Regions from separate parts of the Paenibacillus sp. FSL M7-0802 genome, predicted to be linked through region 2. Evidence: riboswitches for the same ligand, from Rfam matches in the RefSeq annotation. Region 2 holds a riboswitch; the other holds the start of a gene.
The links. A riboswitch is a leader RNA that binds a small molecule or an ion and turns the genes downstream of it on or off. The one in region 2 is predicted to bind FMN.
Positions count from the first base shown of each region.

Region 1 (15,795 bases), 4.0 Mb from region 2:
CTATTTAACCCGGTATATGATTATAAGCTTTTCATGCCACTAGGGGTTATCTCTGCGGCTCTCCAGCAGTGTTTGCTGCTTGGTATCGCGTTGTCCTGCACGCGTGATAAGGAAGCAGGGACTTGGGGAAGATTTGGTGCATGGAGAAATACCCCTTGGCGTTTGGCTATTGCCAAACTGGCACCGTATTATGCAGCGGGAGCTTTCAATGTGCTGACTGTATTCAGTATCAGTGCTTTATGCTTTGATATTCCGTTCAGGGGACAGGTACTGCCGTTGATTTTAGTGTCGCTGGCCTTTAACTTTGCATTGTGCGGGTTAGGATTCCTATTCAGTCTCTTTTCCAAGACTAGAGTGGATGCGACCCAAACCCTGATGTTGATTGCTGTTCCTTCCTTTATGCTATCAGGCTATACGTGGCCATTAGAGGCAATGCCCGGCTTCTTGCGGGGGCTTGCTGAAATATTGCCACTGACGTATTACCTGGATGCTGTACGGAATATCACGCTCAAAGGACTGGATATCACATACATCTTCAAAGATATGATTGCCTTGGGCGTCATTGGTTGTGTGAGTCTGCTGGTGTCCTTCGCGATCTATCCGTTATTCTTTAGACAGCACCAGACGACAGGGCAGCATGCCGATGTGCCTGCTCAAGAAGGATTCACGCTAAAAGGCTGAGAGCAACTTTAAATATGAATAAGCAAAAGGCAGATCAGGAGTAAACCCTGATCTGCCTTTTGCTTATTCATATGGTTTAAAAGTGGAAAAAATATTATTGCGGCGGCTTAAGGTCCTCGATAGAATCAATCGGTACATAGGATGGAACGACAAGCCCGGACATAACGCCAGTCATGCTGGTTCCGATGTCATCCACCTTATCCTTATATTGAGCCCAATAATCAGCATGCGTCAATGGAAGCCAAGCGGCAGCAGTAGCATCTACACTTCCGCCGGCCACGCCAGTCCACATTGGGCCGATTTCCACTTGCAGGGCTGTTACTTTATAGCCCAATTTTTGTTCCAATACATATTTCAATACGTTCGTACTAGCAATTTCAGAATCCCAAGCAGCGTAGCTCAGCTTCAAAGGATCACCGTTGACGGGCTGTAGACCCTTGATCCATTCCTGAACCTTGTCAGGATGTTTATCAGCCCAGTTCTTGGCAGCCTGCTGTGGGGCAGTACCGTCCTGAATCGCGATCATCACTTCACCCATATCTTCAGCAGTCCACTTAAATCGGCTTAGAAATTCATAAGCCACTGGAGCATCCTGCTTCAAGCCTTTGCGGGCGATGGTATGAATTTCTTCCTTATCACCGTACGCTTTTTTAGGATCTTTCAAGTATTTTAAATCATATTTATTAAACATCCAGTGAGGAGTCCAACCTGTTACGACGATAGGCTGCTTGGCTTTGATAGCTTTATCCAGTGTAGCGGTCATAGCAGCCCCAGAGCTTTCAAGCAGCTTCCAGTCGGATAAGCCATAGTCATTCATAGCTTTAGCGGTCAGCTTCATTAGTCCGGCTCCAGGGTCGGTACCGACAATGCGGTAGCCGACCTCTTTGCCAAAGTCCCCAGTTGTGGCGGAAGCCGGAGCCGCTTCGGCTCCGTTATCCTGCAAATCAGTAATCGATTTAACATCCATGTAAGCTGGAACGACTAATCCGGTTTTAACACCACTCATATTAGCCCCAAGATCGTCGAGCTTATCCTTGTATTTAGCCCAGTAATCCGCGTGGGTTAACGGCAGCCATGCCGCAGGTGAAGCATCTACATCACCACTAGCGACACCCGTCCACATAGGACCTGCTTCCACTTGCAGTGCGGTTACTTTATAACCTAGTTTGTTTTCCAAAATATATTTCAGCAAATTCGTGCTGGCAATTTCAGAATCCCAAGCCACATAACTTAGCTTGAAGGTGTCACCATTGACAGGTTGCAGTCCTTGAGTCCATTCCTGAACCTTGTCGGCATGTTTCTCCGCCCAATCCTTGGCAGCTTGCTCAGGACTGGTTCCGGCTTGAATGGCGACCATCATTTCACCCATATCTTCTGGTGTCCATTTGAAACGTTTCAGAAACTCATAAGCGATAGGAGCATCCTGTTGCAATCCTTTACGGGCAATCGTATGAATACCCTCGGCTTCACCATAAGACTTCTTAGGGTCTTCCAAATATTTGAGATCATACTTGTTGAACATCCAGTGAGGAGTCCAACCTGTAATAATGATCGGTTTTTTCGCTTTAATGGCTTTGTCCAGTGTGGCCGTCATGGCTGCACCGGAACCTTCAACGAGCTTCCAATCAGACAAATTGTAGTCTTGAATTGCTTTGGCAGTCGATTTCATAATGCCTGCCCCGGCATCAATACCGATAATTTTGTAACCGACTTCTTCGCCAACCGGGTTGGCAGCAGCGTTACCTTTGCCAGATGCGGAATGATCCGTACCAACAAAATATTGAGATGCACCAGCGATCAAAATGACAGCTGTAACTGCAGAAGTAATCCATACTTTTTGCTTGCTGGATACGCGGCTTTTGCCTTTTTGCGTAGGTTTAAACAGGTTTTGCGTAAAACGGTCAAGCACAATAGCCAGAACGACAACAGCTAGGCCGGCTTCAAAACCTTTACCGATTTGCAGCTGTGTCACAGCACGGTACACAACAGCACCGATGCCTTCTGCACCGATCATGGAAGCAATAACAACCATGGACAGTGACAGCATAATCGTCTGGTTAATACCAGCCATTAAGGTAGGCAAAGCCAGTGGAAGCTGAACTTTGAACAGCTTTTGCGCAGATGTTGAACCGAAAGCGTCTGAGGCTTCGATCAGCTCACCCGATACTTGCATAATACCCAAGTTGGTCATACGAATGGTTGGGGGGATAGCAAAGATAACAGAAGCGATAACACCTGGTACAACACCTAGGCTGAAAAAGGTAACCGCTGGGAGCAAGTACACGAACGCAGGCATCGTCTGCATAAAATCAAGTAAAGGCGTGATAATGCGTGATGCGGATTTACTGTATGCACACCAGATCCCGATGGGAATCCCGATAACAATGGATACGAGCGCAGACGTGATGACCAGTCCCAGCGTATTCATTGTTTCACTCCAATAGCCGAGATTATCAATTAGCAGGAAGCCGATGACAGTAAACAGCGTAAGCTGAACCCGCCCGATCATAAAGGCGATAATCCCGATAATCACGATGAACACCAGAGGGTGCGGAAGCATGAACAGGCCTGAGAAAAAGCCTACTACAGCTTCTATAATGGAAGAAATAACATTAAACAATCCAGCCAGATGAATACCCATCCAGTCGACAATGGATTGAATCCACTCAGCGATTGGCAGTTTCGGTATCATGGGCATTCACCTCCTTCATAGTGGTAACATCTCCACCAAGTGCGCCGAGCAATGCTCCACGGACGATAACGCCCAGTAGCTTCTGCTTATCATCGACTACAGCCAGCGGCACTTTGGACGAGCTTGTAATTTCAAACAAATCATTAATGACAGTCTCGGCAGGAACCTGCGGTCCGTCAGTGATCAAAATATCTTCAATCTTCAAATTGTTGCGCAGTGCATGCACAGCATCCTCGGCGTTAATAACACCCAGTAGCTTTTTGGTGCGGTCAATGACGAACAAATTGGAAATCCCACGCTCCCGCATCAATTCCAGAGCCACACGCGGACCACGATCCATGGTAATGGTTTCTGGACGAAGCATGACATGAGCAGCCGTCAATACCTTGGACAGATCCACATCCTCGACGAAGCGGGCTACATAAGAGTTAGCCGGTTGGATCATAATTTCTTCCGGTGTACCGATTTGTACGACCGCACCGTCTCGCATCAATGCAATCCGGTCACCAATCCGCAACGCTTCATCCAGATCATGGGTGATAAACACAATTGTTTTCTTCATTTTATCTTGAAGCTCCAACAGCTCATCCTGCATGTCACGGCGAATAAGAGGGTCCAATGCACTGAACGCTTCATCCATCAGGAGCACTTCAGGGTCATTAGCCAGCGCCCGTGCCAGACCGACACGCTGCTGCATACCGCCACTCAATTCATCGGGCATTTTATCGCCCCAGTTTTTAAGACCAACTAGTTCCAGCGCTTGTTGCGCTTTTTCCTGACGCTGTGCTTTTTCTACCTTTTGAATTTCAAGACCATATTCTACATTCTCTAATACAGTCCGATGTGGGAACAGGGCGAATTTTTGAAAAACCATGCTGATGGTTTTACGACGAACTTCGCGAAGTTGTTCTTTGTTCATCTTACGGAGATCTTTGCCGTGGACCAGAATTTCACCGGAGGTAGGCTCAATCAAGCGATTTAGCATTCGCACCAAGGTGGACTTGCCACTGCCCGATAGCCCCATAATTACGAAAATTTCACCTTGCTTAATTTCCATGTTGGCCTTATTGACACCAACAGTAATCTGTTTTTCTTTGGCCAACTTTTCCTTGCCCCAGCCTTGCTCCAGGAGCGGAACACCTTGCTCTGCGTGAGGACCAAAGAGTTTGCTGACATTTTTGACTTCCAAAATCGTCATACATACACCTCTTCTTTCTATACTTTGCTTGGTATTAACCCCTTGTTGCATTAAGGATTGAGTATAAAAATCATAATTCTGAACATCCTGAACGGTTAATGACAAAATTAATTGTAACAGAAGCATTGCTTACATTTCAAACAAAAAAACTGTTCATAAAGTACGTACAGAAAAAACTGTACAAAGTTTCCTTTGATATGCTCCTTCGTTCTATAGAATGCTCAAACATTCGGAACTTTACAACCGATAGTGCTTTTTTTAAAATAGACAATGAAATATAACCATAAGAAAAAGATTTATGTATATCCATAATTTTAAAAGTTTACTATCATTAGCAATTTTGCGAATTATGATTTTGAACGATCCATGCTGTTGTAATATAGACAGAAGCTTTGTTTTTGAAACATTTCATTTATATTGAAAGATTTCATACATTGCGTCAAAGCTAATCTTTTACGGGTAAATCGTTCATACTAGGTTGTGCAAAATGCTCTAAAATTAGGAGGTTGCAAGCATGAGCTTGTACCAGTTAGGTGATGAGCAGCAGGCTTCGCTGCAAAAAATTCGCAAACGTGTTATAGAAGCTATAGGTAAAAACATGGACCTGTATGGGATCACTTTGTCTGCGGGGCATTTATACGGTTTGCTTTTTTTTGCGGATAAACCGATGACGCTGGACGAGATGGGCCGTGAAATGGAAATGAGCAAAACGAGCATGAGTACAGGAGTTCGAACATTATTGGATCTGAAAATGGTAAATAAGGTATGGAGCAAGGGCTCACGCAAAGACTTGTATGAAGTCGAATATGACTGGCATCAAACCTTCACTGATTTCTTCGCTATTAAATGGAGAAAAGCGGTAGAAACAAATTTACTGGTGTTGCGCAAAGCCATTGATGAGCTGGACAGATTGATGAATCAGGGTGAAGAGTACGAGGAATTTAAGGCGATTCTTCAGCAGGATCGTATGAAAATGAAGCAGGCCGTGGCCTATTACAAGTGGCTAGACCGACTAATTGACTCTATGGAAAGCGAAGAAATTTACAAGCTGATTCCCAAAGAAGAAGTTCGGGATTAATCGCTATTTCCCTATCTTGTTTATAAAAATGCCGGAGCGCAAAAGTGCTTCCGGTATTTTTTGGTTTGGCCGTGTGCAAAGGGTATAATAGAGATATGTAAAGATTGATATTATACCGTTGTGTTGAAGATACGAAATAAAGGAGGCTTCATGATGGAGAGTATTACAGTACATACTCGTTTAGGTCAATTACGTGGGGAAACGGGGAATGGATATCATGTATGGAAAGGTATCCCATATGCACAGCCTCCTGTTGGAAAACTACGTTTTCACGCGCCCCAGCCTTTGGAGTCTTGGGAGGGTGTACGGGCTGCGACGAGTTTTGGGCCAATCTGTCCGCAACCTATGCCATCCGCTGAAAGTATGACTGGAAATCTGGTGGAACCGCCTGAGCAGTCAGAGGATTGCTTATACCTGAACATTTGGACACCTGCTTCGAAGGCACCTGAGAAGGGACGTCCGGTGATGGTGTGGATTCATGGCGGTGCCTTTGTCACGGGGTCCGGGATTATACCTTTATATGACGGGGAACGCATGGCGAAGAGTGGCGATGTTGTGGTTGTTACGATCAATTATCGATTAGGGCCGTTAGGATTTTTGCATCTGACTCCAAAGGGAGACGGCCTGACCTCTAATGCGGGACTGCTGGATCAGATCGCTGCGCTGGAATGGGTTAGGGATCACATCTCTGCCTTTGGCGGTAACTCGGACGAAGTAACGGTGTTCGGTGAATCGGCAGGGGCGATGAGTATTGCCGCTTTATTGGCGATGCCAGCAGCTGAGGGACTGTTCCAGCGTGCGATTTTGCAGAGTGGTGCGTCGCAGGTATTGTCAACTTCACAGGCTGAACAAGTGACGGCTGTGTATCTGCAGCAGCTGGGTGTGGACACTCAGCATCCAGAACGGTTGTTTACGCTGCCGACAGATGCGCTGATGCTAGCTATGGCGAAGACGCATGAAGTCATCGGACCAGGGATGGCGATGATCTATCAACCCGTTGTGGACGGTGTGACCTTGCCAGATGTACCGCTGTCTGCAATCGCGCAAGGTTCAGCAAAGCAGGTATCCGTTTTGATTGGAACGAACTTGCATGAGGGAGCCTATTTCATCCGAAAAGAATCCCATCTAATGAACAAGTCAACAGCGAGTCAGGCATTGGAAATGATGACGGGCATGTCAGACATCGGCGACCTGATAGAACCATTTCCGGTTACGATTGAGGGACAGGCGCAAATGTTGACTGATCTATTTTTTTGGCGTCCTGCGTTGGCTCTTGCTGTTGCGCAGTCGGCGCATACGCCTGTATGGATGTATCGTTTTGATTGGACATTGCCGGGGCATCCTACCTTTGGACAAGCGGTTCACGGTGCCGAAATTGCGTTTGTTTTCGATAATCTGGAGCTGCTAGGTAAGCTTGGATTAGAGATTCAACCGTCGATGCAGAAGCTGGCTCAAAATATGCAGCAGGCATGGGTTGCTTTTGCACGTGATGGGAAGCCTGTGCTGTCGGAGGGGGCTTGGCCAATGTACGACAGGGAAGAGCGGACTACAGCTATTTTCCATCAGGATATTAAGGTAGAGCACGACCCCGAAGGAGATAGACGCCGTCAGTTAATCGGTCAGATGACCATATAAGTAGACAAGAGAGAGCATCCTAAGAACTCTAATGTAAAAAGCCTTCGCCCGTAATTTGTATACGGACGAAGGCTTTTGTTAGTCATAAGATGTATTGCTGTTCATTCTTACTTGCATGAAATTGCAACGCTGCAATGTGTAAGTTAAATCTTAAATCGCTTAACCAGCTGTTGCAAATCCTGCGCCATGTTGGACAACTCCTGAGACGAAGATGCGATTTCCTCCATGGCCGCCATTTGCTCCTGAGCGGCAGCAGATGTTGTCTGCGAACTGTCCGCTGAATTGCGAGACAGACTTGCCAAATGGGTGACAGTAGCGGAAACTTCCTCTGTACTGGCTGAGATTTGTTCAGCTGCAGCGGATACACTTTGAATTTGTTCCACGATATGAGATGTAGAGCGTTCAATATTCGTAAATGCACCTTCTGCATCTTGGCTAATACGTAATCCTTCACCTACCTGGTTACGAACATTACCGTTCATGGTAGCGGTGGAGCGTTGAATCAAATCGAGCATCTGAGTAATGATCTGACTGATGGAATCCGCGCTTTCCTTGGATTGCTCAGACAGCTTGCGTACCTCTATAGCGACTACGGCAAATCCACGCCCGGCTTCGCCTGCTCTGGAAGCTTCAATAGACGCGTTCAGAGACAACAAATTGGTTTGCTTGGCAATAGCGGCAATAGCTGTATTCATCTGCTTCGCATCGTCTGAGAGCTGGGATAGCTCATCCATCAGGCTAGCTGTTTGGCTTACAGCTTCCAGAATACGGTCCATTTGTGTCCGCACATGGCTGATCATTTGACTGCCTTGAGCCACATCATGCTCGGTTTGTCCTGCTGAATCCACGATGGAGCTTGCCGATTCGGCAATGGTGCTGACACCCTTCGCCATTTCTTCAACGGCATTAGCGGTTTGCTCGGATGCCTCGGCGCTGGTGGCTGCATTTTCTGCGGATTCCATAACCGTTTCCGCTACGTGTTGTACGGACTCCGTCGTTTGCTCTGTGCTTTCCTTGATCATCAGAGAAGAGGAAGCAAGTCGGGAGGACGTTTGATTGACCTCGGAAACCATCGTATGCAAGGAATGCGTCATTTGGTCAAAATTCTGTGCCAGTTCGCCGAACTCATCCTTGCTGGATAGATTAACACGTTCGGTCAGATTTCCGTCACGGACGATGCGTGTTCCTGCTTGCAGCTTGCGCAGCGGAATTAAGAACGAGCGGACCATAAGCACAATGATGATTGCAGCGGCAAGTATGGAAATGACAATCACAATCAGGCTTTGCTTCAGAATCGGTTGGGCTGCATCACTGTAATCCTCCAGATCCGACAGTGCGACAATGCTCCAACCGGTGAGAGGGTCCTTAAGTGTAAAGGCCAGCATATCTCGATTCATAAATTGAATTTGCGACATGGAAGGAGTATCATTTTCGACGGTTGTCGCCACTTCGGGAAGTCCCTCTATGGCGTCAGCAGGTTTTTTGCCTGCCTTGTTAAAGGCTGTTCCAGTCCCAGATACAACTTTATGTTCAGAATCAACAATAATGAGTCCTCCGCGTTCACCAATCTTGACAGACTGCAGACTTTCACCCATTTTGTCCAGATTCAAAGCCAATGAAACAGCTCCTTCACCGTCCTCCAGCGTTCCCGATATATTAACGACTAAATTCCCTGTCGTGACGCTGGCAACTGGAACACCGACGAATACCTTGCCCTTTTCCAGCATTGCATTTTTGTACCATTTTCTCTCCCGGGGGTCATAATCGTCCTCCTGTTTTTTCGGCGAACGTATGTATTGCCCTTTCGCATTGCCGAGAAGCGCGGCATCTAGCTCGGGATGAGCCTTGACGATGACATCCAACTTTTTCTGAAGGGCCTCTTGGTTGGTACCAATGGAATCAGATTTGATTTCAGTGGTAAGCACGTCCAGATCTTTCATAATGGGCGCTACATACTGATTGACATTGCTTCGGATCAGATACAGATTCGTATATACGGAACCGCCCATTTGCTGACTGAGTTGTGTCGTAGCCCCCTGATAGGAAAAGTACCCGATAAGTACGCTCGGAATCAATAACACAGCCAAAAAAGATATTATTAATCTTGTCCTCATTAAATAAAACTGCTTGAGAAACCTGTTCCACCACGGAACTGTTTGTTTTGTTTTAGTCATAGTTATTGCTCCTCTGTGTCTGATGATCACTACATTGTTTTATTCGACAGAAACCGACGAATTTTATAGATGTAATCTTTGAGAAACGAGGAATAATTGCATGTTTTAGACACTTTTTTCGGAAAATAGGTCTAAAGAACTATGATTTATATGAATACGAATACATAAAAAGCCAAATCAGAGATGCAAAAGCATCTTCACGATTTGGCTTGGGTGAGTCATGAAAGGGACATTGAACTGTTAATTTTTTTGCTGACGTGAAATCATAAAGAGCGTAATCCAGATGAGCATAAAACCAGTCAATTGCGCTACAGTGACAATTTGCTGAAATGCGATCCAGTTAATCACGACACCAACCATGGGGAAGCTTAATTCTGCCATCGTAGCATAAGACGCTTTGGTCGTACTTAAGCCTTTGTAATACAACAATAAGCTAAGAAGACCCGGAAGCAATGCCTGCAATAGCAGATTGATAATCACAGCTGCGCCCGCCCATGTACCGGCAGGCATATTCCATGGCGCATGCTCTACGGAGGTGAGGACAATCAGCAGAGGGAGCGCGACCATGAAGCGGAGGGAGGTTACCGTTTCATATTTCATTGAACGAAGCAAGTAACTTCCCATGACTGTCGAACCGCCCCACAGAACTGCTGCACCGAGTGCAAGTAGACTACCGACCTGGACAAAATCACGAACATGTCCGAAGGGGAGCGACCAACCGAAGGTCAGAAGATACGTCCCGAACAGAGCGACGACAATTAATAATCCAAAATGACGCGGCAACATTTCCTTCAAAATAATACGAGCTAGAATAATAGCGACCAAGGGTTGAAGCTTCTGGAGTAAGAGTACAGCATTCAAATCACCATTGCTGAGTGCCATGGTGAAAATTACGCTGGCCAGAGCCGAGCCACCCCACGAGACGAACAAAATAGCGAAAACTTGACGAAGCCGTACCGCTTTGAGCTCCTCACGATGCTTCCACAACATCGGTGTCAGAGCGAGGAAAAGCAGCACATGCTCCATTAGTACAATTTGTGTTGAAGTAAATGACTTTAACAAAATAATACGAAACAGCGGGTCTGCGCCCCACAAGGCCGCTCCAATTGCGACCAGCCAAAAACCGCTTTTCATGTGGGAGCTACGATCAAAACCTTTGGATGTTAGTACAGTAGAAGATTGACTCATACTCAATTAGCTCCTTGCGAATACAGGACCGGTGGCACAAAAACCCCCGTCCATGGCGAATGGCCATGCAAGACGGGGGTTGATCAAATAAACTTGCCGCTTTATGCAAGTTAAATGAAGTTACTGCAAAACCAATAACGCAGTATTCATCCACTTCGCGGCATGTTGATATTTCGATCTTCTTCCATCCGGACTTTACCGTCGGCTTTGGCATCTCACCAAATCAGTCCGTATCCTGTTGCCAGATACAGAGTCGCGGGCTTAGCTCCATGAGCCATACCGCCGGTTGGGAATCTCACCCTACCCCGAAGATCCTTATTCCGTTTTTAATTTCTCCTATAGGATATACCTGTTTTAGAATGAAGTCCAGTGAAAAATGTGTGTATATCGAACAATGATTTTCATCTGTTTTTTGAAAGCGCTCTACGAAATTACATATTACGAGGTAATATCCTTATACTCAATACGTCGAATCGCCGCATAAGCCACAAGCATTCCCAGTATAGAGAAGCCTATTTGCACGGGGGCAATGGAGCTAAGGGTAGCGCCGTTATTATTGGAGAAAAGCAATGCTACAATCAGGATTGAGGTCACAATGGTGGTGGGTACAGAGTATCTTCGCATCCCCATATACAGCGGAACCAGTCCCATAAAGCTGGCAGCAACGGCATTGATTAACGTCCGTGCTGATTGTTGCCCCAGTATGGAAAGAGTAAGGTTATCCGGTACAATCAAAACAAACTGGTTGAGCAGATGAATAGCAGCCGTAATGATTATTTCCGAAATAATAATGGACAAGAACGTGAACAGTAATACGACCAAGAGTTTGGCGATCATCAGCTTTTGACGATGAATCGGATACATGAACAAGATCGTAATCGATTTGGACTTAAATTCCCCGACGATAAAGCGGCATAGGAGAACGGAAGCAAACACAATAAATGTAGCTCTTACAAAATTGTCTATTAGATCCAATAGTTGAGTGTACTGTGTGAATTCAGGTATTCCTTCACTTTGACTTTCCAGCGCAATAACACAGAGCAGCCCAAGAATGCATGCATTGGCGATCAGGGCTGAACGGATATAACCCGTGAGATGGAATTTTTTCAGCTCCAACTGCATCAATTTAAGCATGGAGATCACCTCCGTTTAACAGGCGAAAAAAGTAGTCTTCCAGCGTGCTGCTTTTCTGATGAATGGAATCCACCTCTATAGCATTTAAGATGAGCGTCTTCGTAATTTGTTTCTGCGGTACATTTGTATCGTAAATACGTATACTCTGTTCATTTATCACCTTTATATTATTCAGGCTCAAATGATGGGAGAGGACGTAGGCCGCCTTCTTACAATCGTTGGTCGTAAATTCGATGTATTCCGTATTGGTTTCCCGCATCTGCTCCATCGATACTTCCTCAATCAGTCGTCCGTGATTAATCACGCCCACCGTATCCGCAATCTGCTCTATTTCCGCTAAAATATGACTGGACACGAGCAGGGTCATCCCATATTCCTTGCATAGCATGTGGAATAGTTGGCGGATTTCCTTGATTCCCACTGGGTCCAGACCATTAATGGGTTCATCCAAAATGAGTAGCTCTGGCTTAGTCGCAATAGCGCGGGCAATCCCGAGACGTTGTTTCATTCCTAGCGAAAAATCCTTTACCGGCTTGTCATCTGCATTTCGCAAATTCACTAATTCCAGGGCATCCTGAACAGCCTGCTTATTATAGTAGCCCATATATTCACAATGAAGTTCGAGATTTTGCTGTGCCGTCAGCCTGTCATAAAAAATCGGGTATTCAATAATTGAACCCATCCGTCCGAGCAGATGATACGACTTCGGCGTTAATTTTTCACCGAATAATTCAATTTCACCCGATGTCGGCTTGAGCAGATTCGTAATCATTTTCATTATCGTCGTCTTGCCTGCCCCGTTAGGACCGAGAAATCCATAGGTTTCTCCCTTGCGCACATTCATACTGACTCCCGCTACAAGTTCGTTGCCCTTCAGGGCCTTGGTCAACTGATGTGTACGTATTACGTAAGTCATGGGTGTTCTCCCTTCGTATACTGCTGATAATTCAAGGATAAAGGGCAAAATGTTCATTTTTCTTTCGTGATTCTTACAAATTTATTAAGTTGAGCATGTTTAGTTCGACTAATAGTTGATTTTCTTCAATGTAAAAGAGAAGACCGTCCGCTCATATGGTCTACTAGTTAATTGAATTTCTCCGTTCATCGCTTCAACCAGGCGTTTGGCAATCGTAAGGCCCAGTCCGCTGCCTTGTACCGCCTTATTGCGGGAGTCCTCCAGTGTGTACATGCGTTCAAAAACCTTGTCCTGCTCAGATTCCTGTATGCCTTTCCCACGATCCCATATCTCGATACACACCGTATCCTGCTGTTCCGATAGAGCCAGACCCAGCGTCCGTCCGTCTGCCCCGTAGCGAATGGCATTCGAGATCAGATTGTTCAGTACCCGCCCAATCGCTCCTTCGTTCCCCAAGGCATGAATGGGGTGCTCTGGGATCTCAATATGCACAGTAAACCCCTGTGCGGTCAGCAGGTCATAAAACTCCAAAATACTGCGTCTGCACAGTTCTCCCACTTCTAGTCGAGTCAACGGAATATCCGTATCATTAGCCTCCAGCTTCGCCAAGCTAAAAAAGCTGCCGATCAGCTCAATCGCCTCGCTTGTCTTTTGATGAATTTTGGATAGCAGCTTTATACGTTCTTCTGGCAAAATAGTCGGATCGCCATCCAGCATCTCGGCATATCCAAGCACAACCGTAAGCGGGGTCTTGAGATCGTGGGAAATGTTCGAAATCATTTTGCGCATAGCGATTTGGCTACGGTTGTAATCTGCAGACACTCTGAGATTCAAGTCCAGTAGTCGGTTAATTTCCGTCATGAGTCGTTGCAGTTCAACGTCACCTGTGACATATAGCAGCTTTTCCGCATGATTCACCGTCACGATCCGCTCTAGTAGGGTTCGGATATCCTTTATTTTGCGCTTATAGGCCACACGCTCCCGCCAAAGCCATACTATAACGATTGACATGATGAGGACGATAATCCATTGAGAAATGTTTTCGATGTTCATATCAACCATTCTCCCATTTGTAGCCAATGCCCCATAGCGTTTTAATGTGGACAGGATGAGAGGGATCTTCTTCGATTTTCTCGCGCAGGCGGCGAATATGGACGTTAATCACGTTCTCGTCGCCCATATAATCGTCTTTCCAAATAAATCCGTATAATTGTGCTTTTGTAAATACTCGATTCGGATTGGCTACAAACAGCTTCAAAATATCGGACTCTTTGGCTGTTAGCTGAATTTCATTTTCATTGCGTATGACTGTAAAATGATCAAAATCAATGCGCAGACTGCCGTAGGTCAAAACTTGTGCTTGCGGCTGTTCCTCCTGCTGTTGCTGACGGGCATATGTAGTAGATCTGCGGATCGCGGACTGAATACGAGCGGTCATTTCCAGCATTGAAAAAGGTTTGGCAACATAATCGTCTGCCCCAAAGCCCAGTCCAAGCGCTTTATCCACATCGCTGTCCTTGGCTGACATAATCAGAATAGGTACGGCGCTGTGGGTACGGATTCGGCGGATCACCTCCATACCGTCCACCTTCGGCATCATCAAATCCACCAGTACCAGATCATAGGTATGACGTTCAAAGGCAAGAAGCCCCTCTTCCCCGTCATAGGCAGTGGTTAGACTGTATCCTTCCTTAGTGAGTGCTTTGAGTAGCATTTCGGCGATGGATAGATCGTCTTCAATAAGTAAAATATGTTGTGACATAGGTGTGGAACACCCCTAATTTTTAGATTAAGCTCGCGTGACGAACTGTACCTGAATTATATAGAGCAGTGGAGGGGATTTCCATAAAAAATATCCAAAGGGAAAATTAATGTGTCTGGTAATATATCATTCCCCTATATTATACTGAAAGAGTTTATAATCCGATGTTTGGAATACGGTGTTATAATATCCGGGACATGCCTCATGTAAGAGACTAGGTATGTCGAATCACGCTGCGGTACAGGACCGTCAATAAAGGAGAGCAACGATGTTTGTTATACGAGGAACACAAAAACTGCTGAAGGAATGGGAGACTGAACCACTTCAAGTTGATATTTATCCGCCTTTGAATAGTTGGCATGCCAGCTTGTTTTTACTTAATCGAAGAAAAAATATAGTGTTTATGCATGATATATCCCGCTTAAGCATCACGCTTTTTGGGATCAAAAAATCGCAGTACAACAACCTGCCAGTTCTTTTTGTGCAAGCTTTGAAGGAATTAATGATCAGTGAAGGCTTTGATGAGCAGATTGTAAAGGCATACACACAGGAAGGCGAGCAGATGCTGGCTACGACGACGAATAGTCATAGTGTAATGGGAACCTTGGATGAGATTATTTTTATCATGAAGGAACTGGATATGGAGCATGGGTGCGAGCTGGAAAAAAACCAGTGGAATAACCGGATTGTTTTCAAAACTGTTGAATACAAGTACCCTGTTGATGTTTTTAAAGAAATGCTAGAAAAGCATTATAAACTAGAGAGTATTTGAGAAATTTATGATTTTACCGAAATTAAGTTCCATTTATTCCCTCTGTCCTATATAATCTAATATAGTTCTAAAAGACTATATAAAGAGAGGTAAGGGGTAAATGAAAATTAAATTAAGAAATAAAACTGGAATGATCAAGGAACGCAAAGTAGGTTTTTCATGGACTACGCTCTTTTTCGGTTTTTTCCCTGCGTTGTTTAGAGGGGATTGGAAGTGGGCAGTTATTATTTTTCTGGTATCGATCCTTACGAGTGGGGCGTCCAACTTTGTATTTTGCTTCATTTATAACCGCTTACATATTAATGATCTGCTGTCCCAAGGCTATGGTCCTGCTACTAAGAAATCCCAAGCTATCCTGATTTCCAAGGGATTTATTGCTGAAAATTACGCTGCTAACTTTGCAGGTTAATTTGAGAGCTGCTTGTTAAACGAGACGTATCAAAAGAGCATCCACCAAAGTCCATGCGGGCGGGGAATGCTCTTTTTTTATAACTCACATGATAGCAACGCTTGCGATGAAATGAATCATAGCGCAATAAGCGGCACACTTTGGTAAAATAAAACG
Region 1 is NZ_JBBOSD010000001.1:1,265,502-1,281,296, reverse strand. It holds gene MHB54_RS06420 (ABC transporter permease) at 1-681, shown strand, start outside; gene MHB54_RS06415 (glycine betaine ABC transporter substrate-binding protein) at 776-3,373, opposite strand; gene MHB54_RS06410 (quaternary amine ABC transporter ATP-binding protein) at 3,348-4,571, opposite strand; gene MHB54_RS06405 (GbsR/MarR family transcriptional regulator) at 5,086-5,649, shown strand; gene MHB54_RS06400 (carboxylesterase/lipase family protein) at 5,803-7,284, shown strand; gene MHB54_RS06395 (methyl-accepting chemotaxis protein) at 7,428-9,458, opposite strand; gene MHB54_RS06390 (DMT family transporter) at 9,699-10,646, opposite strand; FMN riboswitch at 10,819-10,963, opposite strand; gene MHB54_RS06385 (ABC transporter permease) at 11,085-11,780, opposite strand; gene MHB54_RS06380 (ABC transporter ATP-binding protein) at 11,773-12,696, opposite strand; gene MHB54_RS06375 (sensor histidine kinase) at 12,805-13,749, opposite strand; gene MHB54_RS06370 (response regulator transcription factor) at 13,751-14,458, opposite strand; gene MHB54_RS06365 (DUF6933 domain-containing protein) at 14,727-15,230, shown strand; gene MHB54_RS06360 (hypothetical protein) at 15,331-15,639, shown strand.
Region 1: another riboswitch for FMN. It lies ahead of MHB54_RS06390 (DMT family transporter); the one in region 2 lies ahead of ribE (riboflavin synthase).

Region 2 (15,795 bases):
CAGAAGCAAAGTTCTGTCTTTCCGCTACTGCGAAGCGTGATGGCTTGCGTGTCGTAGCTGTGGTGCTCGGGGAGCCAAATACGAAGATACGCAACAATGAAGTATCTTCCATGTTCGACTATGCATTTTCTCAATATACAATGAAATCCATATACAAGCCGGGTGAATTGCTGGGCAGCGTAAAAGTTGAAAAAGGCGTATTGCCAGAGCTGAAAATTCAGGCTGACCGTTCTTACAGTGTACTGGTGAAAAAAGGTGGCAACAAACAAACGTTGCGTCATGAATTGCAACTGGCCCCAAGCCTCAAAGCTCCTGTCCGGGCTGGTGACCCAATCGGTAAGCTGGTCGTCTATCAGGATGGACAACGGCTTAAGGAGTTTAATATCACTTCGCCTGTGGCTATCGAAAAGGCCGGATGGTGGAAATTGTTTAAACGTACCATGTCGAACCTATTTTCTTTGTAGATTTTACGGGGTTTTCTTCTAGTTTTGTCGGAGGGCAGGAATCGTCTGCGGCTACGTAGAAATCCTTGTCCAAGACCGGGAGGAGAGTGAGTAAGCATGAACCTGCAAATTGAAATGGAGCATCACCGGGGGGTACTGATTGTAAGGCTGTCTGGTGAGCTTGATCACCATACGTCGGACATGGTCCGTATGCAAATGGACGAGGCGATTCAGCGCCGGCAATGCGAGCATATTGTGCTCAGCCTGAAGAATCTTCAGTTTATGGATAGCTCCGGCCTTGGCGTTATCTTGGGACGGTACAAACTGATCAAGCAAAAGGGCGGAAAAATGGCAGTCTGTGATGTCAATCCGCCAGTACACCGACTGCTGGATATGTCAGGGCTGTTCAAAATCATGCCCATATATGACAACGAGGGAAATGCGCTCACGGAACTGGAGGTTGTGTCATGAGAGAAGGCACGGGAAACAATTTCATGAGCTTGCAGTTTGCTGCCAAATCGGAGAATGAAGCATTTGCTCGTGTGGCTGTCGCGGCCTTTATTTCCAGGCTTGATCCCACAATGGATGAGCTAAGCGATTTGAAAACCGTGGTGTCTGAAGCGGTGACAAACAGTATTATTCACGGTTATGACAGCGATCCGTCAGGTGTCGTAACGATCAAAGTCGGGATTGAAGCGGACGTGATCACGTTGGTTGTTGAGGACGCAGGGCGAGGAATTGAGGATATAGAGCTAGCCAAGCAACCTCTATATACGTCCAAACCTGAATTGGAACGCTCCGGCATGGGCTTTACGATTATGGAAAATTTCATGGATGAGTTTGAAGCAGTCAGTGAGCCGGGCGGAGGCACGTCGGTCCGGATGAAGAAAAGGATTGAATCCAAGAAAGCTTTATATAATTAGGAGTTGATCCTATGGAAGCAGGAGGAAAAAAAACTTCGCACAGCTATTTGGAGGATGCGGAAGTCAAGCGGCTTATTGCACTGAGTCAATCTGGTGATAATGAGGCTCGTGAGACACTGGTCAATAGTAATATCCGGCTCGTCTGGTCTGTCGTGCAGCGCTTTATGAACCGGGGGTATGAACCTGACGATCTTTTTCAAATTGGTTGCATCGGCTTGTTAAAATCGGTGGATAAATTCGATCTCAGCTACGAAGTCAAATTTTCAACATATGCAGTACCGATGATTATCGGTGAGATTCAACGGTTTCTGCGTGATGACGGTACACTCAAGGTTAGCCGTTCCTTGAAGGAAACGGCCAATAAGGTCCGCAAAATGAAGGACGAGCTATCCAAACGACTCAACCGCCTGCCTACAGTCAAGGAAGTTGCTGATGAGCTGGGAGTGACACCGGAGGATGTTGTTTTTGCGCAGGAGGCCAATAAGCCGCCTACTTCAATTCACGAAACGGTTTTCGAAAATGACGGTGATCCGATTACACTTATGGATCAGATTGCTGACGAATCACAGGAAAGATGGTTCGACAAGCTGGCACTCAATGAGGCCATTGGCGGACTATCTGAGCGGGAGCGGTTGATTGTGTACCTGCGCTACTACCGGGATCAGACTCAATCAGAGGTTGCAAGTCGGCTTGGTATTTCTCAGGTGCAGGTATCACGGCTGGAAAAAAAGATTTTACAACTGATCCGCGATCAGATTGCCCAATAATAACAGTCAGGATCTTAGTGAAATCCTTATGCTTACGTATTACTAAAGGGTATTCCAAAGCCATTTTAATGGCAAGGGGTACTCTTTTTTGCGTGGGATAAAAGACAATACACAGAATAGGTTTCCTTGCTTCGTTCCATACTAATCGATAATTACGAGGATAAGGAGGGGATCGGATGACTCATAGTCCGGCTCCTACAGTAGCTCCTATTGTCTACTTGCGGCTCCGCAGCCGTGTCCGCATGATACAAGGGCAGGATTTACATTTGGGTGATGTAGCCCAACTGCTGACTAATCCTGAATGGGAAAAGGATTTGCTTGAGCTTGTTCTCAAGCGGCCGCAGCACCAGGACGGTAATCTGATACTGATAGACATGCTGCAGATTATAGCAAAAATTAGAGATCATATTCCGGGGGTCGTAGTTGAATCTCTCGGGAAGCCGCATGTACTTGTGGAACTTGTGGAGAAACCCCGTAAGCCGTCCAAAATACTGTTTGTTTTGGTATGGGTGCTTCTGTTTTTTGGCTCTGCGCTGACAATTATGAATTTTCATGCTGACGTTAGCATGATGGAGGTACAGGTTCGGATTGTAGAGATGATTACGGGACGTAAGGATGAGCATCCGTACCTGTTTCAAATTGCTTACTCGATCGGCATCGGCTTTGGCATGATCGTTTTTTTTAATCACTTGTTCAAGAAAAATTGGAACGAGGAGCCGACGCCGCTGGAGGTGGAGATGTATCTGTACCAGGAAAATGTGGATCAGTATGTTGTGGCAGAGGAATATGAAAAGATGGCCCGTCTGCAGACAAAGGATAAGAAACCATGATATTTGTACAGGCTGCACTTCAGATTATTTTAGGTATTGCTGGGGGCCTTGCGGTGGGTAGCGGTGTAATTGCTTTTTTTATTGTGCTGGATATCATGCCGCGATTAGCACAACTCACCCGTACGTATAAAAAATCACGTGCATACGAAAAGGCAATGATTGTAGGCTCAGTACTGGGAACTGTGGTCGATTTTTGGAACATTTGCTTGCCACTACCGGGCATATTTACATGGATACCTGGGTTATTTTGCGGAGTGTTTATTGGCTTGCTCGCCGCGGCTCTAACGGAGGTATTGAATCTCCTGCCTATACTCGCCAAGCGACTCCACATGACCGTGTATATGCTCGGTCTGTTGATGGCAATGGTGCTTGGCAAGGTGACGGGTTCCTTATTTGACTGGTTTGTATACAACCGTTAACAACGAAAGCGAAGGGGGCAAGGAATATGGATCACAGAGCGGATCAAGAGCATCAGGAGCAGCATCAAGAAGACGGGGGAATTGGAAAGGAAAACCATACCGGCGGAGAAGAGTTGAGTCCATGGCAGAAAAAGCAGGCGCAGGAATCAGCACGTTTTAAACACAAAAAAGAGAGTGAGCGGTCTGATAACGTAGAGGAGTCCGTTCGCTACTGGCAGGCCGAAGATGATATATCGCCGAGGATGAAGGATAATAAGAATACACTTGAAACAGTATTAGGTTTGGGGGAGACCTTTGATGTCGTATTCAGGGAAATGACACTGGGTGGGCGTCATACCGGATATCTGTTCCTAAATTCCTTTGCGAAGGATCAGATCATGCTTGAAGTGCTAAAGCGGCTCACCTATCTGACGCCGGATGATCTCTCTTCGGATGGACTACAAGCGTATTTTGAAAATTTTATTCCACATATTCAGGTGGAGAAGACGGATAAGATGTCTGTGGTCATTAACAAGGTGCTGACGGGACTGAGTGCCTTTTTCATGGAAGGCGAGCGTTTTTCCCTTATTCTGGATACTCGTAATTACCCGGTGCGTAATCCGGAGGAACCTTCTTTGGAGCGGGTTGTGCGCGGTGCTCGCGACGGGTTTACTGAAACAATGCTTACAAATGTAGGTCTGGTGCGCCGGCGTTTGCGGGACCCAGGGCTTAAATTTGAGGCTATGCAGGTCGGACGTCGAACCCGAACAGACGTATGTTTGGGTTACATTGACGATATTGTGGATAAGGTGATGGTGGATACTGTACGAGACAAAATTAAAAATGTTAATTTGGATGGTATTCCGCTGGCCGACAAGCAATTAGAGGAGACGATTATCAATAAAGGTTGGAATCCATATCCATTAGTACGATATTCGGAGCGACCAGATGTCGTGGCATCGCATATCATGGAAGGAAGGCTCGTTATTTTCGTCGATACCTCACCCAGCGTGATGATTTTGCCTACCACTTTTTTTGACTTGTGTCAGCATGCAGAAGAGAATCGGCAAACCGCTTTTATGGGAAGTTATTTGCGGTGGGTACGTTTTATAGGTATATTCGCCTCGATGTTTCTGCTTCCGATGTGGCTGCTAATGGTCATCAATCCAGAATTAAAACCGGCGTTTCTTGATTTTATTGGTCCTCAAAAGGAAGCACATCTTCCGCTGATTGCCCAGTTTATCATTGTAGAACTAGGGGTCGATCTAATGCGAATGGCGGCTGTGCATACTCCGACACCACTGGCTTCCGCTATGGGCTTGATCGCAGCGATTCTGGTCGGTGATATAGCGGTTAAGACGGGACTTTTCGTGAATGAGGTCGTGCTGTATATGGCTGTCGCTGCCATAGGAATGTTCGCAACACCGAGCTATGAGCTGGGGTTAGCGAATAGACTGATTCGACTATTCCTGCTGGTTGCTGTTGCAATTTTTCACGTACCGGGCTTTGTCGTGGGTACGACACTGATCATTTTGATGCTGACGCTGCATCGGTCATATAATTCTTCGTATTTGTGGCCGTTCATTCCTTTTAATGCCAAAGCGTTAGCTTCCATCTTGTTCCGTATGCCTGTACTAGATGCGCCTAACCGCCCGTCATCTAACAAAACGAGGGACAATACGCGTATGCCCCATACGGATGCCGACACAGATTCGAACTCAGGCAATGGACAGGAGCATTAATATAAATGATCTGCATAAAAATCCATTGTTCTTGATGTTTTTTTTGCTATACTGGTGTAAACATTCGATGGAATATGACTAGCTTGTTCCAGAAAGAGAGGCGCCAGAACATGTATTTGCATGGAAGCAGTAAAATTAACAGCAATGGACATTTGGAGATCGGCGGTTGTGATACAACGCTTTTGAAAGAGCGTTTTGGCACGCCGCTATATATTGTTGACGAACAGTTAGTCCGCCGGCGCTGCCGGGAATTCATAGAAGCTTTTCGTGAAACCGGATTGAAGTTTCAAGTTGCTTATGCAAGCAAAGCGTTTTGTGTTATGGCGATGTGTGCTTTAGCTGCTGAAGAAGGAATGTCGCTTGACGTAGTTTCCAGTGGAGAATTGTTTACTGCGCTACAAGCAGGGTTCCCGGCAGAGCGAATCCATTTTCACGGCAATAACAAAACACCGGAAGAAATTGAAATGGCGTTAGATGCGCAAATTGGCTGCTTCGTCGTTGATAGCGAAATGGAGTTGCATTTGTTGCAGGCCCTTGCCTCCGAGAAAGAACAGCAGGTGAATATCTTACTGCGTGTTACACCAGGGGTTGAGGCGCATACGCATGAATATATGGCCACAGGTCAAGAAGATTCGAAATTTGGCTTTGACATTGGGAATGGTACAGCACGCCAAGCAGTGGAACAGGCTATCGAGCTGGACCATCTTAACCTGTTAGGGGTACATTCTCATATCGGTTCGCAAATTTTCGAAGTGAATGGCTTTCAAATGGCTGCTGAACGGGTTGCAGCTTTTTCCAGAGAAATTAAAGAACAGCTTCAGTTTTCTTTCAAAGTGATTAATCTGGGTGGGGGATTTGGCATTCGCTACACAGAGGAGGACACACCGCTGAAAGTATCCACCTATGTGCAGGCTATCGGCGAAGCGGTGAAAACCTATTTTTCAGGACTTTACGATGAACTTCCAGAAATTTGGATTGAGCCGGGACGCAGTATTGTAGGCGATTCAGGCACGACCTTATATACGGTAGGAAGCATCAAGGATATTCCGCAGGTACGTAAATATGTCTCGGTAGATGGCGGGATGACAGATAATCCACGTCCTGCACTGTATCAGGCCAAGTATGAAGCGATGCTGGCTAATCGAGCGCAGGATACGAACGAAGAGACGGTGTCCATTGCGGGCAAATGCTGCGAAAGCGGCGATATGCTTATTTGGGATGTAGAACTACCTCGTATAAATAGCGGCGACTTGCTCGCTGTTGCCTCAACCGGAGCCTACAATTACTCCATGGCGAGTAATTATAACCGAATACGTCGACCAGCAGTTGTATTTGTCAACAACGGTGAGGCCGAGTTGGTGGTGCGTCGGGAAACCTACGAGGATATCGTACGCAACGATGTTGTGCCACAGCGCTTGATTCGTGATCAAGCCAGTCCGGCGGTTCAGCCTAACGCCAAGATTACGGTTTCGTCCTGATTTTAGCATTGTAAGATCAAGCAGGCCATTGAGTCGGTAATAATACACCGGGGACAATGGCCCTTTTTTTTGGACAAGACTTTGCTAAGCGCGGCAATTCATAGTAAACTGGAACTTGATGTTATTTAGTTCTCAAAACAGGTTGAAAAGGAGATACAAACAATGAAAAAAGGTAGAATAGATCTTGAAAACGGCGGTATCGTCGAAATTGACTTTTTCCCAGAAGAAGCTCCAAACACCGTTGCTAACTTTGAAAAGCTGGCAAACAGCGGTTATTACAACGGTTTGAGCTTCCACCGTGTCATTCCGGGCTTTGTGGCTCAAGGTGGTTGTCCAATCGGTAACGGTACAGGCGGTCCTGGTTACACGATTGACTGTGAAACAGCTACGAATACAACAAAGCATGCCAAAGGCGTTCTGTCCATGGCTCATGCAGGTCGCAACACAGGTGGCAGCCAATTCTTTATCTGCTACGCTCCACAACCACATTTAGATGGAGTACATACTGTATTTGGTAAAGTAACCAAAGGTATGGAATTCATTGATGCTGTAAAACAAGGCGACAAAATGAAAGAGGTTAAAGTATTTGACGTGTAATTTTACCGTTAATTACATGATCTTTTTTAAATAGCGTTGCACCTAAGCCGTTCTGTCTTTGGACAGGGCGGCTTTTGTTGTCTTTTGTTTGACGGTTTATTGATTTTCGCAATCACGTAGGCATTACAGTGCGTAAGATCACATTCGAAAAGTAAGTGTTGTGATAGCCTTCTCATAAGAATGCATTTTCCATTTATTTTATATGAGTATTCAAACTCAGTAAGGATTGGAAAAGAAGGGGGCTTATCACATTGTCTATTTTAACGCGCACAAATCGACTCGGATTTTTTGAAATCCGGCTGGAATCCATTGGTGGACTCGGCGCTAATCTGGCTGGCAAAATGTTGGCCGAAACCGGGGTGCTTGGTCTGGGGCTGAATGCTTCAAATTTTTCGTCCTATGGTTCGGAAAAAAAGGGAACTCCGGTTAAAAGCTTCGTCCGCTTCTGTGAGCCGGAGGTCGATATTCGGGATCACAGTCCGATTGAGCAACCGCATGTGGTAGGCATTTTCCATGAAACGTTATACAAAACGGTAAATGTAATCAGCGGACTGCCAGCGGATGGGATTGTAGTGGTTAATTCCACGCGTCCAGCAGAAGAAATACGGGCTGATTTGGGACTGGTATCCGGTACATTAGCGGTGGTGGATGCGATGGGCATCGCACTGGAAGAGCGAACCAAACTAAATACGTCCATGCTCGGTGCCTTGTTCCGTGTCTGTGATTTCCTGGACCCGGAAGCGATGAGATCGGTTATACGCAGTACCTTTGAAAAGAAAAATCCACTGTTAGTGGAACCTAATCTGCGTACGTTTAACCGTGGTTATGATGAAATGGAACTGCACGTATATCCAGTTACTGATAACGCAGAGGATCGGGTTTTTGAACGTCCGCAGCCATTGCTGGGATACGAAACCCAACTACTGGGGGGCGTTATTGCAACTCAGGGAAACAGCATGACGAGAGATGTTAGTGGTTCACGTCAGGGGTATGTGCCTGAATATGAAGCTGATAAATGTACCCATTGTGCCAAGTGTGATTCGATTTGCCCGGATTACTGTTTTGTATGGGAAGAGCAAGCAGACAAACGCGGAAGAATGATGCCATTTTTGCAAGGAATTGATTACCAGTATTGCAAAGGATGTCTGAAATGTGTAGATATTTGCCCGTCGGGGGCATTAAGCTCGCGTCGCGAACAATGGGGATGGGCGGAACAGAATCGAGTTGCCCACCAATTTCCGGCATATGAAGGAGGGCGTGCGTAATGGTAAAACTGGAGGAAGAACTCAAACAGACAGGCGCCGCGCAAGTGACAACGTTCGAATCCGGTAATGAAATGGCAGCTACGGCGGCTGCGCAGATTAATTATCATATGATGGGATATTTCCCGATTACTCCATCTACCGAGGTAGCGCAGTATCTGGATCAGATGAGAACGAGAGGTCAGCATAATATTAAGCTGGTTGCAGCAGACGGAGAACACGGATCGGCAGGGATTTGTTATGGAGCTGCCGCAGCGGGAGCGAGGGTTGTGAACGCCACTAGTTCGCAAGGTTTCCTGTACATGCTGGAGCAGTTACCTGTTCAGTCAGGTACCCGTTTTCCAATGGTTATGAATCTGGTGACACGAGCTGTTAGTGGTCCCCTGGATATTCGCGGGGATCATTCGGACCTGTACTATGGTTTGAATACAGGCTGGGTCATTTTGACGGCAAGTACACCACAGGCTGTGTATGATATGAACATCATGGCACTAAAAATCGCAGAGCATAGCGATGTTCGGCTGCCTGTAATGGTCGCATATGACGGTTTTTATACGTCCCATCAAAAACGTAAAGTGCAATATTTTGCCGATGCTGAGACCGTGCGCGGTTTTGTAGGTCCTAACCCGAACTTGAATTATCCGAATATTACGGATTTTGATCATCCTGTTACCGTGGGTGCGCATATGAACGGTGATGACCTGACGAATAATCATGTTCAGCTATCCGAAGCACTGAAGCTGTCAGAAGGAGTATATGAGCAGGTAGCAGCAGAATATGCCGCTTTATCCGGTCGGGAATACCCGATTTTGGATCTGTATCATATGGAGGATGCTGAGGTCGCGGTATTCCTGTTGAATTCGGCGGCTGAATCGGCCAAGGATGTGGCGGATCAACTCCGCGCGCGCGGGATTAAAGCTGGTGTGATACGTCCGAATATCATCAGACCGTTCCCAGCTGCACAACTGCGGGAAGCATTACGCGATGTCAAGGCGCTGCTGGTAGGTGAACGTGCAGATTCGTATGGGGCAGACGGCGGTAATTTAACGCATGAAATTAAAGCGGCCTTGCAGGAGGACCCGCTGAACCGGACACTCGTGTTGAGTCGTATATTTGGCTTGGGCGGCAAGGATTTTTATGCGGAAGATGCAGAGGCGTTCTTCCAGCTTGCGATTGAGGCGGCAGAGGCCGGACGAGCCGAGAAGCCCTTTGATTATTACGGAATTAATCCGGGTTCACCGGACAAGGTGATGCCGCAAGTTATGCAACCGCCACGTGGCAATGCATACCGTACGGGTCTGATTCAGGTTACGCCGGACGAGGCGACCGGGAAGCTCAAAGTCAAGGTACCACCCCTGCGGTCGTTGACAACCAAACCACGCCGTCTTACACCAGGTCACGGGGCTTGCCCAGGATGTGGGGCATTGTCTGCGCTGGAACTGTTTTTCAAAGGTATTGAAGGGGATATTGTCGTGCTGTTCCAGACAGGCTGCGTATATGTGACGACGACAGGGTATCCATATACATCACACAAACAACCGATGATCCACAATCTTTTTCAAAACGGGGCCGCTACACTTTCGGGAGCGCTGGAAGCTTATATGGAAATGAAGCGCCGCAATGAAATTGAGATGTCGGACGATCCGACCTTTATCATGATCAGTGGTGACGGTGGGATGGATATTGGTATGGGTTCTGCGATTGGTGCGGCTCTGCGTAATCATAAGCTGATCATGTTGGAATATGATAACGAAGGGTACATGAATACAGGTTCACAGCAATCGTACTCCACTCCGCTCGGTCACATGACCAGTACGTCGGGTGTAGGGAAAATGCAAAAAGGAAAGCAAGGGCATCACAAGGATACCGTACAAATCATGGCTGCTTGTAACATTCCGTATGCTTTTACAGCAGCCGAAAGTCATCCGCAGGATATGCTGCGCAAGGCAGCCAAGGCTCAATGGTATGCGAACAACGTGGGTACGGCCTATGGTAAGATCCTGTGCGCCTGCCCGCTGAATTGGAAATCCGAAGACAGACTGGGCACCAGCATTGTGGGCGCCGCAGTCGAGTCCTGTTTCTTTCCTTTGTACGAAATAGAGCAAGGCAGTACGACGATTACGTATAATCCGGAAGACAAGGGAAAACGGATTCCAGCTGCAGAATGGTTGAAATTGATGGGTAAAACGAAGCATCTTCTCAAGGAGGAGGCTACGCTGGCTACCTTTGAGCAGGAGATTGAGCGTCGCTGGACTACCCTGAAAAAGAAACATGAAATTTCAGAGCTATAATTCTGTTTTTTGCATAATCATCGATTAGCATTGTTAGCCGCTGTTACTGTAGTGGTTCGATCAAGATTCTTTGCGCTTATTGCGCAAAGAATCTTTTTTGTCGTTTATGGGTTGAAGCATAAAAAAACAGGTAATGATTTCCGATATAGGAGTGGAGGCCTATAAGAGGCACGTTAAAAAGTTTTCTTCTGAATTTTAAGATGCAATGAGGTGCAGGTAATGATTAAGCTGAATACAGTTGAAATAATCGAAATTATAAAGAAGCAGATCCCTAAGGTTATGAACATCAAGCCAGTAGAACTAAAATTTACGGACGATTTTGGACGGGCATCGCTGGCAGCGACAGAACACAAATTCACACTGACGAACCAGCACTATTCTGCCAAGGTGATGGATTGCGTGTTAGAAACACAGGTACGCCCCATTTTAATGTGCGAAATTATTTATTTTCTGAAATGCGAGTTTATTGACGGACATGTTGATGTACGACTGGATTATGAAGCATGTTCTGAGGAAGGGCGGGGACCTGTTGCTTCAGCCGTAATTACCTTTGATCATGCAACAGAGTTGGGAGTCGAGGAGCTGGCCGATCTGATTGACTTGGCGCTTCATATGAATGATAAAACCTGGTTTGAAGAACTCTCCAGCCAATATGTCAAAACCAAAGCAGGAGCTTCTATTAGATAACTTGCTTTTTTTAGAAGTCGGTGCTAATATACGTAACAAGTTTAATGTTAATTCAATTAAATAAGAGCAAGATCCTTCGGGGCGGGGCGAAATTCCCCACCGGCGGTGATGACATGTTTGTGGATCGTTTTTGTGAGAAACAGCATGGCTTAGTCCGTGACCCGGATGCTGAATGATCAGCAGAAGGTGGACCTGGTGCAAATCCGGGACCGACAGTATAGTCTGGATGGGAGAAGGATACGAAGCGCATGTGCATGACGTGACATGTGCCGATTTTTAGCATACCCAATTGTGCGTACGACTTATTTCGTTGTAGGATAGCATCGTGCGATAGCTTTCTTAAGCTTTCTTTTTGATGGGTGTTCTGAGCGTATTTGGTTGTATCCTCAGTCATGCTTTCTATTGGCAAACCTATGATTTCATGTCGTCTTAAGATGCATATGAACTGCGCTTGTATACTACAAATGTGACTCTCATCACCCCCATGACGGATTGAATCCGAACTGGGGGTTTTTTGCGCTTATAGCTGATGAATTAGGGATAAACTGAAATGTAGTGGAAAGGAGTGAAGGCATGTTTACCGGATTAGTTGAGGAAGTGGGTCGCATTCAAACTATTTCCAAAAGCGGTGAAGCGATGGTGCTGGGGATTTCGGGTTCCGTGGTGTTGGGCGATTTGAAAATAGGAGACAGTGTCTCGGTGAATGGCGTTTGCCTGACGGCGATACGGATTGGTTCGAAAGACTTTAAGGTTGATGTGATGCCGGAAACCTTTCGCAGCACTAATCTGAAAGAGTTGAGATCCGGCAGCAGAGTCAATCTGGAGCGAGCGATGACGGCGAGTGGAAGGTTCGGAGGACACATCGTGCAAGGACATGTGGACGGGACGGGAACGATTCGAGGGGTGACATCAGACCAGAATGCAGTTGTGTTCGAAGTTGAGCCTAAAAATCAAACATTATTTAAATATATTCTACTCAAAGGGTCAATCACAATTGATGGTATCAGCCTCACAGTCGCACAGCGTACGGGAGATACCTTTGCCGTATCCATTATTCCCCACACTTTATCCGAAACGGCCTTACAAGCCAAACGTGAGGGGGATACCGTCAATATCGAATGTGATATTTTGGGCAAATATGTAGAACAGCTTTTAAATTACAGAGGTGCAGCGGAGGCGGAGAGAGTAGAAGAAGCTCCTCTCAGTTTGGACTATTTGGCGAAACACGGCTTTGCCTGATATTGAATGGTAAGCCTGTTTAGGAGCATTCGTGGCACAAGACATAAGGAGGAAAGTGTTATGGATAGAGGTAGCCAAACAAGTGCAATGGCAAACGTCATGGAGCATGGCGAGTTGGAACATGACGAAGAGATTCGTTTGGATTCCATCGAAGAAGCGTTGGAGGATTTAAAAAACGGTAAAGTCGTTATTGTAGTGGATGATGAACAGCGCGAAAATGAAGGCGATTTTATCGCTTTGGCTGAAAAAGCGTCGCCTGAGGTCATTAATTTCATGATTACAGAAGGTCGCGGGTTGGTCTGTGTGCCAATCACACGACAAAGAGCTGAGGCTTTGGAATTGCATCCTATGGTAGAGCAAAATACAGATTTCCACGGTACTGCCTTTACGGTATCGGTAGATCATATGGAGACAACAACGGGTATTTCAGCGGCCGAGCGCTCCTTGACTGTACGCGCCTTGGCAGACGAAGCAGTCACAGGAAGTGATTTCCGCAAGCCTGGTCACATGTTCCCGCTGATTGCTCGCGATGGTGGTGTCTTGCAGCGTGCTGGTCACACTGAAGCGGCTGTTGATCTGGCCCGACTCAGTGGCTTCAAGCCTGCTGGGGTCATTTGCGAAATTATAAAGGAAGATGGCTCAATGGCCCGCCTGCCTGATCTGGCAGTGGTCGCCAAGCGACATCAATTGAAACTGATCAGTATTCAGCATTTGGTGGACTACCGTCGTCGTTTGTCATTGTAAAAATACATCTCGGTTCCAAGTAAATCTGAAGTATTATCCGAAGTCCCTAAATAATTAAACTATGAGAGGTTGATTAAACATGGCACGTTTTCTAGAAGGTAATCTCGTATCAAACGGTTTAAAATATGGTATTGTGGTGGGCAGATTTAATGAGTTTATTACGAGCAAGCTGTTAAGCGGCGCAATTGACGCACTTCAACGACATGGTGCGCAGGAAGATGAAATTGATGTAGCCTGGGTTCCGGGTGCATTTGAAATTTCACTGATTGCACAAAAAATGGCTGCAAGCGGCAAATATGATGCCGTAATTACGCTGGGTACGGTCATCCGTGGTTCTACTTCACATTATGATATCGTCTGCAATGAAGTGGCCAAGGGTGTGGCAGCAAGCAGTCTGAAAACGGGAGTACCTGTTATTTTTGGGGTAGTGACGACAGAAAACATTGAACAGGCTATTGAACGAGCAGGTACGAAGGCTGGTAATAAAGGTTGGGATTCTGCATTGGCTGCGATTGAAATGGCCAATCTCGGCAAGCAATTTTAATTATAGGAATAGCTGAATAGAACGGTATAAACTGCAAGGTGAAAAGGGATTGGATTGTTAAGCAAGGCGATGACGTATATACTACAGAAAGAGGGATTGATAACGTAGAGCATAAGTGCTATAGGGAAAGGTATTGTTGAATGATGATTGGAGTAAGGCAGGGGGAAGCACATTGACAGTCGTAAACTACAAGCTGGAAACATTCGAGGGTCCGCTGGATCTACTGTTGCATCTGATTGATAAAGCCGAGATCGACATTCAGGATATCCCGATTAGCGATATTACTGATCAGTATATGGCTTTTTTGCACAGTATGCAGGAGCTGGAACTGGACATTACGAGCGAGTTTCTGGTGATGGCGGCGACGCTCTTATCTATTAAGAGTAAATTGTTGCTTCCCAAGCCACCTGTGATGGAATATGACGATTTGGATTTTTATGAGGAAGAGGATTATGATCCACGTGAGGAACTGGTCCGCAAGCTGGTGGAGTATCGTAAATATAAAGGGATTGCTCGCCATCTAAGTGAACGTGAGTGGGAGCGGAGTCTAATTTATGGCAAGGAGCCAGAAGATCTAAGCGCATTCCTGCCCACTGAACCCGCAAATCCGGTGCATGGGCTGCATGCAAGCGATTTGGTCGCGGCCTTTCAGCGTGCTTTGCGCAAAGCAGAACGACGTACGACGGTAACCCGTGTTCATCGAGACGAAATTTCAGTCAAGGACCGTATCCGGCAAGTTATCGGGGCGTTAGAGATGCTGGGGAACGGAGGACGGCTGCTGTTCTCCAAGCTGATGCATGAGGATATGTATCGGCATGAGGTGGTTGTGACCTTTTTGGCTATCCTTGAACTGATGAAAATGAAACAAATTTTCTGTTATCAGGAGAAGCTTTTCGATGATATTGTAATGGAGTGGAGAGGGGATTTACGGGTTAATGGATTATCTGAAGCTGAAATCAATTATTGAGGGACTGCTGTTTCTCGCAGGAGAGGAAGGGTTGTCCACCAAGCAGATCGCCGACATTGTAGAGCAGCAGCAAGAGCTGGTTGAACAGTGCTTGGAAGATATGAAGCAGGACATGGAGCAGGGGGTAAGGGGCTTGCAACTTGTCCGTATTGCCGGTCATTATCAGCTTGCAACTTTATCCGAACATGCACCTTACTTTGAAAAGCTCGCATACTCTCCGGCACGTGCCTCACTGTCTCAAGCTGCTTTGGAGACGCTGGCCATTGTTGCCTACCGCCAGCCCATTACAAGAGTTGAAATCGAAGAGATTCGGGGTGTCAAATCCGAGCGGGCCATACATACACTGGTCAACAAGGAGCTCATTGAAGAGAAAGGTCGAGCTGAAGCCATCGGACGGCCAATATTGTACGGAACGACGAAATCATTTTTGGATTATTTCGGTCTGGGCTCTTTGGCAGATCTACCGCAACCGGAGTTGTTCGAGGATTCGGACAATTTGGAGGAAGAGACTCAATTATTGTTCGAGCGTCTGGAGAGCAGCCAGCCTGCGGCCAACGATCTAGATCTTGAATCCCAATAAAGTTGCTCCGGATCTTGCGGCTCACTTATGTAAAGCTCAAACAGACAGCCAGTCCTCACGTAGTTGGGGGCTGGCTGTTGGTATTTTAAGATGCATGATTTTCCGGCGAACGGTCATACTATTTTTGCCATGATATCTATAGCAAAAAGGTAGGGAGGACTCGCCAGTGTGGAAATGGATCAGTATCGCCATCATCGTCGTTATATTACTTGTGCTGGCTATTCTGCTCTCTCGTATTCGATTGAAGCTGGATATTGCCAAACATGACAATGATGATCGGGCGCATCTAGAGATCAGATTTCT
Region 2 is NZ_JBBOSD010000001.1:5,280,569-5,296,363, forward strand. It holds gene MHB54_RS24075 (D-alanyl-D-alanine carboxypeptidase family protein) at 1-464, shown strand, start outside; gene spoIIAA (anti-sigma F factor antagonist) at 561-914, shown strand; gene spoIIAB (anti-sigma F factor) at 911-1,366, shown strand; gene sigF (RNA polymerase sporulation sigma factor SigF) at 1,378-2,133, shown strand; gene MHB54_RS24095 (stage V sporulation protein AA) at 2,310-2,963, shown strand; gene MHB54_RS24100 (stage V sporulation protein AB) at 2,960-3,382, shown strand; gene MHB54_RS24105 (spore germination protein) at 3,409-5,103, shown strand; gene lysA (diaminopimelate decarboxylase) at 5,214-6,581, shown strand; gene MHB54_RS24115 (peptidylprolyl isomerase) at 6,744-7,178, shown strand; gene MHB54_RS24120 (2-oxoacid:acceptor oxidoreductase family protein) at 7,430-8,443, shown strand; gene MHB54_RS24125 (thiamine pyrophosphate-dependent enzyme) at 8,443-10,731, shown strand; gene MHB54_RS24130 (IDEAL domain-containing protein) at 10,951-11,418, shown strand; FMN riboswitch at 11,487-11,660, shown strand; gene ribE (riboflavin synthase) at 11,992-12,657, shown strand; gene ribB (3,4-dihydroxy-2-butanone-4-phosphate synthase) at 12,718-13,401, shown strand; gene ribH (6,7-dimethyl-8-ribityllumazine synthase) at 13,481-13,945, shown strand; gene MHB54_RS24150 (segregation and condensation protein A) at 14,118-14,912, shown strand; gene scpB (SMC-Scp complex subunit ScpB) at 14,881-15,492, shown strand; gene MHB54_RS24160 (DUF2953 domain-containing protein) at 15,659-15,795, shown strand, end outside.